DNA from 2 places in the Weissella thailandensis genome. Region 2 is predicted to be linked to the other one. Evidence: predicted binding sites of a transcription regulator. Region 2 holds the regulator's gene; the other holds the start of a gene.

Region 1 (6,761 bases), 170 kb from region 2:
ACCAACACCTGGTGCAAATAATGCAACAGCTCCAACAGATGCTGAAGAATTTACAGTGTGACCTGCAGCAGTGGCTGATGCGCCCCATGCTGAAGCGTTACCCCAGTGATTACCAACCCAGCTCAAATCACCCTTAACAAACCATGTGCATTGTCCTGAAGGGTATGTGTTGCCGGCAGTATCTGCTGAAACAACTGACTTGTTTGCTGTAGAAGCTGTTGTGGCAAGCTTTTGTGGCTGAGCAGTTGCTTGTGATGCTTGCGCAGCTGATTGTGCGGCTGCTGAACTTGCTGCTGCAGCTGAGCTTGCAGCAGCTTGTGATGCTTGTGCTGCTGAGCTTGCTGCGGCTTCTGAGGCATTAGCAGCTGACGTTGCAGCTGATTGTGCGGCTGCTGACTTTGCTGCAGCTTCTGAAGCGTTAGCAGCTGATTGTGCGGCTGCTGACTTTGCTGCAGCTTCTGAAGCATTAGCAGCTGATGTTGCAGCTGATTGTGCGGCTGCTGACTTTGCTACAGCTTCTGAAGCGTTAGCAGTTGATGTTGCAGCTGATTGTGCGGCTGCTGACTTTGCTACAGCTTCTGAAGCGTTAGCAGTTGATGTTGCAGCTGATTGTGCGGCTGCTGACTTTGCTGCAGCTTCTGAAGCATTAGCAGCTGATGTTGCAGCTGATTGTGCGGCTGCTGACTTTGCTACAACTTCTGAAGCGTTAGCAGTTGATGTTGCAGCTGATTGTGCGGCTGCTGACTTTGCTGCAGCTTCTGAAGCATTAGCAGCTGATGTTGCAGCTGATTGTGCGGCTGCTGACTTTGCTGCAGCTTCTGAAGCGTTAGCAGTTGATGTTGCAGCTGATTGTGCGGCTGCTGACTTTGCTGCAGCTTCTGAGGCATTAGCAGTTGATGTTGCAGCTGATTGTGCGGCTGCTGACTTTGCTGCAGCTTCTGAGGCATTAGCAGTTGATGTTGCAACTGATTGTGCAGCTGCTGAACTTGCTGTTGCTTGTGAAGCGTTAGCAGTTGACGTTGCGGCTGGCTTTGCTGCAGCTGAACTTGCAGCTGGGGCACTACCAGTTGCCTTAGTTGCTGAAGCTGTAAGGTTAAGTGAATCACCAACAAAGATAGTTGATGAAGCTTGCAAACCTTCGTTAGCTGACAACAATTCTGACAAAGTCATACCATTAGCATTAGCGATTGCCCATAAAGTATCACCAGACTTTACAGTGTATGATGATCCCTTTGCAGCTTGCTTTTTTGGTGCTGCTGAAGATGCTGTTGATTCTGCTGATGTTGATGATGAACCTGGTAATTCAACCTTGTCACCAGTAATAATCATATTAGCGTCGGCAATTTTGTTTGCTGAAACTAATTCGTCAACAGATACATGATGAGCTGCTGCGATAGCATACAATGTATCTCCAGATTTAACAGTAACAGAATCGGCAGAAGCTACGACTGAGCTTCCAGCCAAGGCAGCTGCTGCTCCGGCAGTTGCTAATAGCGTATTTTTTACAGATGCGTGCATATTAAGTACCCCTTCGAACTTATTGTTTATATAAATTAGAAATTGCCCACCAGAACATTTCTTAAGATTTTCTTTATTTTTACTACAAGCACTATTGTACGTTAGAGACTTTTCAAAGAGTTTCATTTAATGTTTCATTTATGTTACACAGCACAAAAAACTTAATTTTTGCTTTATTTTATCCACATTTTGCTTAATTGAAAAATTCAACGACCTGATTATTGTACAAAAAAAGACAGCAATTGTAGTTGCTGTCTCGCTGATATTTATATTTTTTTAAACTTATTATGAATTTTGTACAGTACTCTTCATTTCTTCGATCACAATATCGTCATCTACTAACTTAGTGGTCAACTGTTTAACGTCCGGATTATCAAGATAAAAGTCTGCAATTTGATCTTCGAGTCGCTCTTGGATAACTCGACGCAATGGTCGTGCCCCCATTTCTGGATTATAACCCAGGTCAACAATCTTCTGCTTGACATCATCAGTAACAGTAAGATGTAGGTCTTTTTCTGCAATGGCGACATTCATATCAGCAATCATTAAGTCAACGATCTTTAACAAGTTATCCTTAGATAATGCATTGAATTCAACGATACCATCAAAACGATTCAAAAATTCAGGTTTGAAATATGGGGCCAAACGCTCTAGTAATCGTGAGGTACCACGTTCATGCTCTGGGTCAAAACCAACCTTCGTATCCTTGACACCAGTACCCGCATTTGAGGTCATAATAATAATTGTATCCTTAAATGAAACAATGTGACCTTGCGCATCGGTTAAACGCCCATCGTCAAGAATCTGCAGGAACATATTCATAACATCTGGATGGGCCTTTTCAACCTCATCTAGCAAAATTAGCGAATATGGGCGACGACGAACTGCTTCGGTTAATTGACCAGCTTCTTCATAACCAACATAACCTGCTGGGGCACCAATCAACTTTGAAACCGAATGCTTCTCCATGTATTCAGACATATCGAAACGTACCATGCTATCGGTTGTACCAAATAATTCTTTAGCTAATTGCTTAGCGGTCTCCGTCTTACCAACACCAGTTGGTCCTACAAATAAGAAACTTCCAATTGGACGTCCCGTTTTATTAAAACCAACTCGGTTACGACGAATTGCTCGGGCAATCTTTTCCGTAGCTTCATCTTGACCAATAACATGTTCAGCCAAATTGTCACCTAAATTGCGTAATTGCGTTTGCTCTGACTCAGCTAATTCTCCAACTGGAATACCAGTCTTTTCTTCAACAATCTTTTGGATGTCTTCAACTGTAACAGTTTGCGCCGCTTCATTCTGAGGTGCTTGTTGTTTAACAGCCTGTAATTGTAGTTCTAGATTATTAACCTGGTCACGTAGCTTGCTAGCCTTTTCATAATCCTCTTGCTCGATCGCCGATTGTTTTTGTGCTTCCGTTGAGTGAATCTTATTTTCCAGTTCCTTTGGGTCAGCAATTTTTACTGACAAGTTCTTTTTTGAACCGGCTTCATCAATTAAATCAATTGCCTTATCAGGTAAAAAGCGATCCGAAATGTATCGATTTGAAAGATTTACGGCAGCCTCCAAAGCTTCATCGGCATACTTGACCTTATGATAATCTTCATATCGTGAACGAATTCCCTGAATAATTTGTAGTGCTTCTTCAGTTGATGGCTCGTTAACCTGCACTGTTTGGAAACGACGGGCAATTGCTGCATCCTTTTCAATCTTACGATATTCATTAAGCGTTGTTGCTCCAATTAACTGAAACTCACCACGCGCTAGGGCAGGCTTCAAAATGTTACCGGCATCCATTGAACCTTCGCCAGCAGTTCCGGCTCCCATAATTTCATGAATTTCATCAATAAACAGGATAACGTCGTCCCGCTTTGAAACTTCGTCCATCAATTTCTGCATACGCTCTTCAAATTGACCACGGACACCTGTCCCTTGGACAAGAGAAACAACATCTAGACGAATAACTTCCTTACCTTGTAACTTTCCAGGTACTTTCGCGTTGACAATTGCTTGCGCTAATCCTTCGACAACGGCTGTTTTTCCAACACCGGCCTCACCAATCAACACTGGATTATTCTTCGTACGACGGTTAAGCACTTCAATAACACGTGCGATTTCATCGTCTCGTCCAATCACTGGATCAAACTTACCCTTGCGTGCCATTTCCGTCAGGTTAATACCATATTGATCAAGTAAACCATTTCCTTGACCACTATTATCATTCCCGCCACCTTGGCCCATCCGCGTACGTGGTCCTTGTTGTGAACGCTGTGCTTGTTGTGTCCTTGCAGCTTCATTATTCATCATACGAAAGATATCATCAAAACTTGAAAAACCAAATGGATCTTGTGCCATAATACGGCCTCCTTACATTCTTTTTTATATTCATTATTCCCAGTAGATTCAATATCCAGTCTTCTCTGACCTTTATTGACCTTGCTTACATTATCTATATTAGCACTCTACCATCGAGAGTGCAAATATTATTTCGTGCTTTTTTAGACAAAAAAAGAATGAATTTTAGTTTACATAAAAATCCATTCTCTATCATTCTTTTATTCATTAATTAATATTTAATTACTAGTTTTCCTAACATGTCACCAACAGAAACTTTTTGTTGCGCCTCCAATACCGCGGCGGCCGAGAAACCATCAACGGTTTGTGTAATCGTTGATTGCACATCCCCTGCACTCACTAATTCTGTAAGTAACGCTAAGGCCTCTCCTTGACTAGCAATATTCTGCCCAGCATTGGTCTTTGCAAACATAAATTCCCAATCTAATGAGGCTGCTTTGTTTTTAATAAGACCAACTGGCAACGGTTGTGTTGATTGCACGATTGCGCCGATATGACCATAGCTTCCTACTAACTTTGCTACCGCTTCAAAATGTTGGTCTAATGAATGTAGGACAGCAATATAAGGAATCTCAGAAAAACCAAGCTGCTTGACCTCAGACACATAATCTTCTCGGTGATTAACAACAAAATCAGCGCCTAATTGTTTGACCCATTCAATTGTTTCATCACGCGAAGCAGTGGCAATCACTGTCATACCCAGCCATTTTGCTAATTGGATCATAATCGATCCAACACCACCAGCACCATTAATAATCAACAAAGTCTTCCCTGACGCTGCACCAGCGGCCATTGAAATGCCAAATTTATCAGCAAGCATCTCATAAGCTGTTAAAAATGTTAACGGCAATGCTGCCGCTTCAACATCTGATAAATTATCAGGGGCCTTAGCAACTAAGTCTTCATTGACTGCTTCATACTCAGCGTTAGATCCTGTACGACCTAATTCGCCAGAGAAAAAGACGCGATCACCAACCTGATATTTTTTTACATCAGTACCAATTGAAACTACTTCACCAACACCATCAAAACCAAGGATACGTTCTTCCTTTGCCGCCACAGCTAATTCAAGCTGCTTAACATCCACAGGATTCATACCAGATGCAGTAATTTTTACAAGCACATCATGACTATCAACATTTGGCAACGGAATTTCTTTTTCTAACAACGGGTTGTCTTCATCAAGCGTCGTAACGACCGCTTTCATTAATTTTGTCATAATTCACTCCCTCAAATAATAGATACCAAGATTTCCTTACCTACATGATACTATGGTGGTAAAAAAATAGCGATAACAACACACTCAGGTGTTATTATCGCTAATTCATGATTAGTCTTGTGAACCTTCTGCTGCAGCAACGCCTTCTTTTAGGCCGTCCATATCAACATGATGCTCACGGAATTCTTGATTATCAATTGGCAAATGCAATTCATAATTATCGAAAATAGTTAAGTCCCCTTCAAGCTGATCAGCATCAAAGCCAAGGACATGTCCACCAAACGTCCGATCATCACTCAAGAAATGTACATGCCAACCAGCAGCGACAGTTCCTTGATACAACTCTGGTGAATAATAACCAACTAGTGTTCCAGTAACATCAGTCTGTTCAAACTCACGTTGTGTTTTCGTAATTTCAGACAATGATGGATATGGTCGTTCAGACTTTGGCGCAGACCTAACCTTCATAGATGAAAAGCTCCCGCGTAAGATAACACCAGAAAATGTGTTCTCTAATTCACGGTCGTCAATCAATGAAACCATTTCCGTCATATTGCCGGCACTAAACTTCACTGTTTCTGAAGGATCGTCTGCATGATGTACGGTTGCAAATGGTACCATTTTGCCCATATCGGTCACATGATGAATAACACCTTCACCATCCATATAGTAAACCTCACCATCAACCATGATCATCTCACCGTCAAGCCCATCGAACGTACCAATTCCTGTATCACCATGCTCTTTTAATTCAGCTAAAGTAGCTGATCCGCCAAGCACTTTGCCCATTAAAGCCGCTAATGTACTATGTTGATATACTGTTGACATATTTACTCTCCCTTTCCTTAACGCAAGAGGCTGAGACAAAAGAAAATGTTCCAGCCTCCTTGTACCTATAATTCGTCAATTTTTATTTGATAAATATTAGGCATAACCGTGATTCAAAACGTCTTTTGCCTCACAATTTTCTATTCACCATCATCTATTAATTGTGACATTAATTCATAATTATGTGAATAATCTACCGGAATCTCAACAACAACTGGTCCCTCGGTTGCAAAGGCCTCATCCAATACAGCATTCAATTGCTCAGGCTTATCAACACGCAATCCCTTAGCGCCAGCTGATTCAGCAAACTTCACAATATCAATATCAGAGAACTTTACCCCGGCTGACTCACCGTTGTACTTAACTTCTTCTTGGAATTTAACCATATCATAGTGATAATTATCTTGCCAAACGATGTGGACAGTATTCAAGTGCAATTGCACTGCAGTTGCTAACTCCATTCCTGAGAAGAAGAAACCACCATCACCTGAAACAGACACGGCTTTAGCATTTGGACGGACCATTGCGGCTGCCATAGCCCATGGCAAACCAACACCTAATGTTTGCATACCGTTTGAGATCAAGAAATGACGAGGAACGTATGACTTAAAGTGACGACCTAACCACAAGTAGTGAGAACCAATATCAGATGTTAACGTCATTTCATCTGTCATATGTGCTTGTAATGCTTTAATGATACTCAATGGGTGGTTCAAATCTGGTTGAGCAGGTGTATACGTTGGCTCAGCCGCCGCATGCAAATCAGCCTTCAATGCGGCTAATTTAGCTTGTGATTCGGAAGGCAACTCATAGCCGTTGATTTGCTCTTTCA
Region 2 (6,761 bases):
GGTGCCATTATTGATGCGAAAACCGCTGAACATGCGGCATCTGCAAATGCGATGTCTTCAGCGACTGATAACGCCAAGGAAATCATTGATTCACTTGGATTACAGTACAACCGTGCGCGTCAGGGTGCAATTACGACTGAAATTACAGAAATTACTGGTGGAATGGCCGCTTTGGATTAGAAGTATCCAGCATCAGGTTTATTACAAATGAAGGAAGGAAACGACAATGAATACCGGACAAGTTGTTCAAGTCATTGGTCCCGTTGTTGACGTTGCCTTTCCATCAGATGCAAAGATTCCAGATATTAACAATGCTTTGGTTATTGAGAAAGATGATGAAAGCACATTAACAGTTGAGGTTTCTTTGTCATTGGGTGATGGTGTCGTACGTACGATTGCCATGGATTCAACTGATGGATTGCGGCGTGGAATGACGGCAACAGACACTGAAAGTTCAATCAGTGTCCCTGTTGGTGAGGCGACGTTGGGACGTGTGTTTAACGTGCTAGGAGAGCCAGTTGATGGCGGAGAAGCATTAGGAGACGACGTACAACGTGACCCAATTCACCGTGATGCACCAGCATACGATGAATTGTCAACATCAACAGAAATTCTAGAAACTGGTATCAAGGTTATTGATCTCTTAGCACCATATGTTCGTGGTGGTAAGATTGGTCTATTCGGTGGTGCCGGTGTTGGTAAGACGGTGTTGATTCAAGAGTTGATTCACAACATCGCACAAGGTCACAATGGTATTTCTGTCTTTACTGGTGTGGGTGAGCGAACCCGTGAAGGTAACGACATGTACTATGAAATGCAAGGATCTGGCGTTTTGAAACAAACAGCCATGGTCTATGGTCAAATGAATGAGCCTCCTGGTGCACGTATGCGTGTTGCCTTGACTGGTTTGACGATTGCTGAGCATTTCCGTGATGTTAACGGTCAAGATGTGCTATTGTTCATCGATAATATTTACCGTTTCACACAAGCTGGTTCAGAGGTTTCTGCTTTGCTTGGGCGTATTCCATCAGCCGTTGGTTACCAACCAACTTTGGCTACTGAAATGGGTCAATTACAAGAGCGAATCACTTCAACGAAGAAGGGTTCAGTTACATCAATCCAAGCCGTTTACGTGCCTGCCGATGATTATACTGACCCTGCTCCTGCGACGACATTCGCGCACTTGGATGCGACAACTAACTTGGAGCGTTCATTGACGCAACAAGGAATCTACCCAGCCGTGGATCCGTTGGCTTCAACATCAACTGCCTTGGCCCCAGAAATTGTTGGACAAGAGCATTATGATGTCGCAACTGAAGTACAACATACATTACAACGTTACCGTGAGTTGCAAGACATCATTTCTATCTTAGGAATGGATGAATTGTCAGACGAAGAGAAGACGATTGTTAATCGTGCTCGTCGTATTCAATTCTTCTTGTCACAACCATTCTCAGTTGCTGAGACATTTACGGGATTGCCAGGACAATACGTACCACTTAATGAAACTGTTCGCAGCTTCAAGGAAATTTTGGATGGTAAGTATGACCAATATCCTGAAGATGCCTTCCGTAACGTTGGTGCCGTTGAAATGGTAGCTGAAAAAGCTACTCAGATGGCTAACTAAACAAAGGGGGCGGTGCCATGAGTGAACACACCCTACATGTTAAGGTGGTAACGCCAGATGGTGTGGTGTTTGGACATGAAACTGCATCGTTGGTTGTACTAGATACAATCAATGGTGAAGAAGGAATCATGGCGAACCATGCACCAATTATTACATCGTTGCACATTGGCGAAGTGAAGGTCATTAACGAAGAAGAAAGCTTACAAGAAACCGTTACAATTAGTGGTGGTTTTGCAGAGTTTTCTGAAAATCAATTATCGATCGTTTCTGACAGTGCAGAGCGTACGCAAGACATTGACGTCAAGCGTGCTGAACAAGCTAAGGAACGTGCTGAAAAGCATATAGCTGCCGGTGATACAGATGATGTTGAGCGTGCACAAGCTGCTTTAATGCGTGCGGTTAATCGTATTCATGCAGTTACTGGTAACAAGTAACTAGTTGAACGAATAAACGTTTATCAATAAAATACGTTCGTGTGGGAATTTTCCTGTACGGACGTATTTTTTGTGTAAATGTCGAGTTAATAAAACTAGGTGTGTTAGTCGTCGTAAAATTTGATAAAATAGACTTAATATTGATTAAAGAAAGTAGGACAACAGGATGATCGTACTATCGGGAACTATTGGTGCTGGGAAGACCAGCTTAACAACGATGCTCGCAGAACATTTAGGAAGCGAAGCCTTATACGAATCCGTTGATGACAATCCTATTCTGCCATTGTTTTATGAGGACCCAAAACGTTACGGATTCTTGTTGCAAAATTATTTTTTGAATAAGCGTTTGGATAACATCAAAGATGCACAAGGTAGTCAATTAAACGTGATTGATCGATCTATCTTTGAAGATTTGTTGTTATTCAAGTTAAATGCAGACTTAGATAGAGCAACGCAAACTGAAGTGCAAATTTATGGTGATTTGTTAAATAACATTATGGAGCAAGTCGACTTTTCAGATGAAGCCATTGTCAAAACACCGGATTTGTTGATTTATATTCATGTTAGTTTTGATACGATGCTAGAACGTATTAAAAAGCGTGGACGTGATTATGAACAAATAGCCAATGATCCATCATTGTACGACTATTATAAGAGTTTGAATGAACGCTATGTGGCTTGGTTTGATGCTTATGACCGGTCCCCAAAGTTAAGTATTGATGGTGACCAATATGATTTTGTGGCTGATGAGTCAGCAGCAAAAAAAGTATTAGCATTAATTGACCAAAAAATTAGTGAATTGGGCTTACAGGGTGAATAGGAGAGTAAATGTTATGTTAGATATGAAGCTAATTCGTCATGAGACGGAACAAGTAAAAGAACGTTTAGCAACGCGTGGGGTTGCTCCGGAAGAAGTTGATGCATTGGTAGCCGATGATGCGAAGCGTCGTGAGCTATTAGTCCAAACTGAAGAACTAAAAGCACGTCGTAATACTGTGTCAGATCAAATTGGTCTTAAGAAGCGCCAAAAGGAAGATGCTAGTGACGTGATTGCTGAGATGCAACAAGTTTCAGCTACAATTAAAGAACTGGATGAACAGGTCACAGTGTTAGACAAGCAAATTAAAGATCGTGCCTTGCACTTCCCAAATTTGCCAAATGAGACGATCCCCGTTGGACCAGATGAGGACTCAAACCGTGAAGAGCGCAAGTGGGGTGAAATTCCTAGCTTTGACTTTACACCAAAAGCCCATTTTGAAATTGGTGAAGACTTAGGTATTTTGGATTTTGAACGTGGTGCCAAAGTATCTGGTGCGCGCTTTGTTTATTATGTTGGTCAAGGGGCCCGTTTAGAGCGAGCAGTTTATAACTTTATGCTTGATGAACATCAAAAAGAAGGTTATAAGGAAATGATCACGCCTTACCTTGTTAAAAATGAAGCAATGTATGGTACGGGACAATATCCAAAGTTTATGGATGATGCTTATCGTGTCGGTACTAATGACGATATGACCTTGATTCCTACGGCTGAAGTGCCTTTGACTAACTATTTCCGTGAAGAAGTTATTGACGCTGATAAATTACCTTATAGCGTGACTGCTTTATCACCAGCATTCCGTCAAGAAGCTGGTTCAGCTGGACGTGATACGCGTGGTTTGATTCGTATGCACCAATTCAATAAAGTTGAAATGGTAAAATTCACTAAGCAAGAAGATTCATATCAAGCATTAGAAGATATGACGGTCAATGCAGAAAGCTTGTTGAAAAAGTTGAACTTACCATACCACGTTATTACCCTATCAACAGGAGACATGGGCTTCTCAGCAGCTAAAACATATGATGTGGAAGTTTGGATGCCACAACAAGATATTTATCGTGAGATTTCTTCTGTATCAAATACGGAAGCTTTCCAGGCTCGTCGTGCACGTATTCAATATCGTGATGAAAACGGTAAGCTGCAATTTGCCCACACCTTAAATGGATCTGGTTTGGCCGTTGGTCGTACGGTTGCTGCAATCTTAGAAAACTACCAAAATCAAGATGGTACAGTGACGATTCCAGAAGTTTTGCGCCCATACTTTGGTGCTGATAAGATCGTGTCTGAAGATTCTTTGTAATTAATAACAGTTGAACGTAGAGAGATTGAGACAGAATAAATGTCCCAATCTCTTTTTTAAATGCATTAACAATAATTCTATAAATTATGTAGCATAAACGCGTTATAACAGATTATAACTAAAAAAGAGTTGCAAGAAGTGATAAAACCTAGTATTATATATCAAGTAGTAAGTTGTTGTTAGTCATAGCGCACTAACCACAAAGTGTAAAAGATCTGAAAAAGTGTTGACACTTGTTCATAGATTGGATATACTATAAAAGTTGTCTCGAGTGTTTCACTCGTTAGACGTCTGTTGCGGATGTGGCGGAACTGGCAGACGCGCTGGATTTAGGTTCCAGTGCCCCTAGGGCGTGCAGGTTCGATTCCTGTCATCCGTATATCGATTATCGATACAGAAGCCGACTTAGCTCAGCTGGCAGAGCGCTTCACTAGTAATGAAGAGGTCGCTGGTTCGAATCCAGTAGTCGGCATCCCATGCGAACATAGTTCAGCTGGTAGAACGCTACCTTGCCATGGTAGAGGTCGCGGGTCCGAATCCCGTTGTTCGCTTTCTTCCAATTTGGGAAGTTTTAAATAATATGCACCTATAGCGCAACTGGATAGAGTGTCTGACTACGAATCAGAAGGTTGAAGGTTCGAATCCTTCTAGGTGCATCAATTAAAGAGGTTGAGACAAGACTTGTCTCAACCTCTTTTTATGCCAAATTCACATTTTTTAAAAAAGATGTGAATGTTTAGTGGCATTGACTTGCAATGCGTTTTATAATTATGTCAATATTGGTCAAGGGGGTGAAGGACATGGCTGATTCAAATATGTCGGATAATATTGAGGCATACTTGAAACAAATTTTACAGCAGGCGAATGAAGTTGAAATTCGTCGGGCTGAAATTGCCCGCCGCTTTAACGTCGTGCCATCACAGATTAATTATGTTATTAAAACACGATTTGGTGCTGAAAATGGTTATTTGGTAGAATCAAAGCGTGGCGGTGGTGGCTATATTCGTATTGTAAAAATGGCATTACGAACAGAGCCTGATCTCATTGACGAAATGAGACAGAGTCTCCCTGAGATTGTTAGCTTTAGAACAGCAACAGCCGTGATATCTAGCTTGTATCGAGAAAAGATTTTGACGCAACGTGAAGGTGAGCTCCTTTTAACAATGTTATCGAAGGAAGCGTTAGCCGTTGGTGACGTAGCGATACAAGATCAACTACGAGCAAGATTATTACAGCAATTATTGAACCGTTTACGGTTTGAAAGTGAGCGTGATTAATATGGATAATCAATATACACCGAGTGCAAAAAACGTTTTAGTCGTTGCACAGGAACAAGCAAAATATTTTAAACATCAAGCCGTTGGTACTGAGCATTTGTTACTTGCTTTAGCAATCGAAAAAGAAGGTATTGCTAGCAAGGTTATGCAACAATTCAATGTGGTTGATGATGACATTAAAAGTCAAATTGAACAATTTACGGGTTATGGTACATTATCTCGTGCTGAAAAAGAATCTTATTTACCTTATTCACCAAAGGCAGCTGAGATACTACGTCTAGCAAACGAGAGTGCTGTAAAATTGCATCAAGAGCGTACAGGAACTGAGCATTTGCTATTGGCCTTATTATCGGATGAAACGATTTTTTCATCGCGTATTTTGATCAATTTAGGGGTGAACCCACAAGAAATGCGCCGAGCTATTTTACGTAAACTAGGTGTTAGTGAAGCGCCTAAGCGACGTGACCCTCGTCGTAAGCGTAGCAACCAAGCTCAGCAAACTGAAGGAACACCAACTTTGGATGCCTTAGCACGTGACTTGACCCAATTAGCGCGTGATAAGAAAATGGATCCAGTTGTTGGCCGTGAGACCGAAGTTAAGCGGGTCATCCAAATTCTGTCACGCCGTACAAAAAACAACCCAGTTTTGATTGGTGAGCCAGGTGTTGGTAAAACAGCGATTGCTGAAGGACTGGCACAAAAAATTATTGCTGGTGATGTACCATCAGATATGACACAAAAGCGCTTGATGATGCTGGATATGGGATCATTGGTCGCGGGTACAAAATACCGTGGTGAATTTGAAGATCGTTTGAAAAAGGTGATTGATGAAATTCAGCACGATGGCCAAGTTATCTTGTTTATTGATGAGTTACATACGCTGATTGGAGCAGGTGGTGCGGAAGGTGCCATTGATGCATCGAATATTTTGAAACCAGCTTTGGCTCGTGGTGAATTGCAAACGATTGGTGCAACAACACTAAATGAGTATCAAAAATATATCGAAACAGATGCAGCCCTTGAGCGTCGTTTTGCCCAGGTTGGCGTTAATGAACCAACGCAGGCCGATGCTATCGTAATTCTAAAGGGATTAAAGGATCGTTACGAAAAGCATCATCAAGTAGCTATTCCTGATGAAACGATTATTGAAGCGGTTAAACTTTCAGAGCGGTATGTCACGGAACGCTACCTACCTGATAAGGCCATTGATATTATGGATGAAGCAGCAGCTAAGGTACGAATTGACCGAGTTGGTCATGAAACACCATTAGCAAAACAGCAAGAGAAGTTAGCGACGTTGCGTCAA

The links. Region 2 encodes CtsR, which represses protease genes until heat stress. Its sites were predicted from a motif close to TTGGTCAAAAAAGGTCAAANA; they were not measured.
Region 1: FOL01_RS08385 (ATP-dependent Clp protease ATP-binding subunit) is a predicted target of CtsR. The motif match lies at 3,945-3,965, and genes of this name have one in related genera.

What each region holds. Positions count from the first base shown of each region.
Region 1 is NZ_CP014332.1:1,681,434-1,688,194, forward strand. Features, by position in the region: gene FOL01_RS10905 (LysM peptidoglycan-binding domain-containing protein) at 1-1,518, opposite strand, end outside; gene FOL01_RS08385 (ATP-dependent Clp protease ATP-binding subunit) at 1,804-3,882, opposite strand; gene FOL01_RS08390 (zinc-binding alcohol dehydrogenase family protein) at 4,094-5,101, opposite strand; gene budA (acetolactate decarboxylase) at 5,213-5,929, opposite strand; gene alsS (acetolactate synthase AlsS) at 6,070-6,761, opposite strand, start outside.
Region 2 is NZ_CP014332.1:1,850,017-1,856,777, reverse strand. Features, by position in the region: gene FOL01_RS09260 (F0F1 ATP synthase subunit gamma) at 1-180, shown strand, start outside; gene atpD (F0F1 ATP synthase subunit beta) at 227-1,627, shown strand; gene FOL01_RS09250 (F0F1 ATP synthase subunit epsilon) at 1,645-2,061, shown strand; gene FOL01_RS09245 (deoxynucleoside kinase) at 2,228-2,881, shown strand; gene serS (serine--tRNA ligase) at 2,895-4,178, shown strand; tRNA gene FOL01_RS09235 (tRNA-Leu) at 4,475-4,557, shown strand; tRNA gene FOL01_RS09230 (tRNA-Thr) at 4,578-4,650, shown strand; tRNA gene FOL01_RS09225 (tRNA-Gly) at 4,657-4,729, shown strand; tRNA gene FOL01_RS09220 (tRNA-Arg) at 4,761-4,834, shown strand; gene FOL01_RS09215 (CtsR family transcriptional regulator) at 4,979-5,455, shown strand; gene FOL01_RS09210 (ATP-dependent Clp protease ATP-binding subunit) at 5,457-6,761, shown strand, end outside.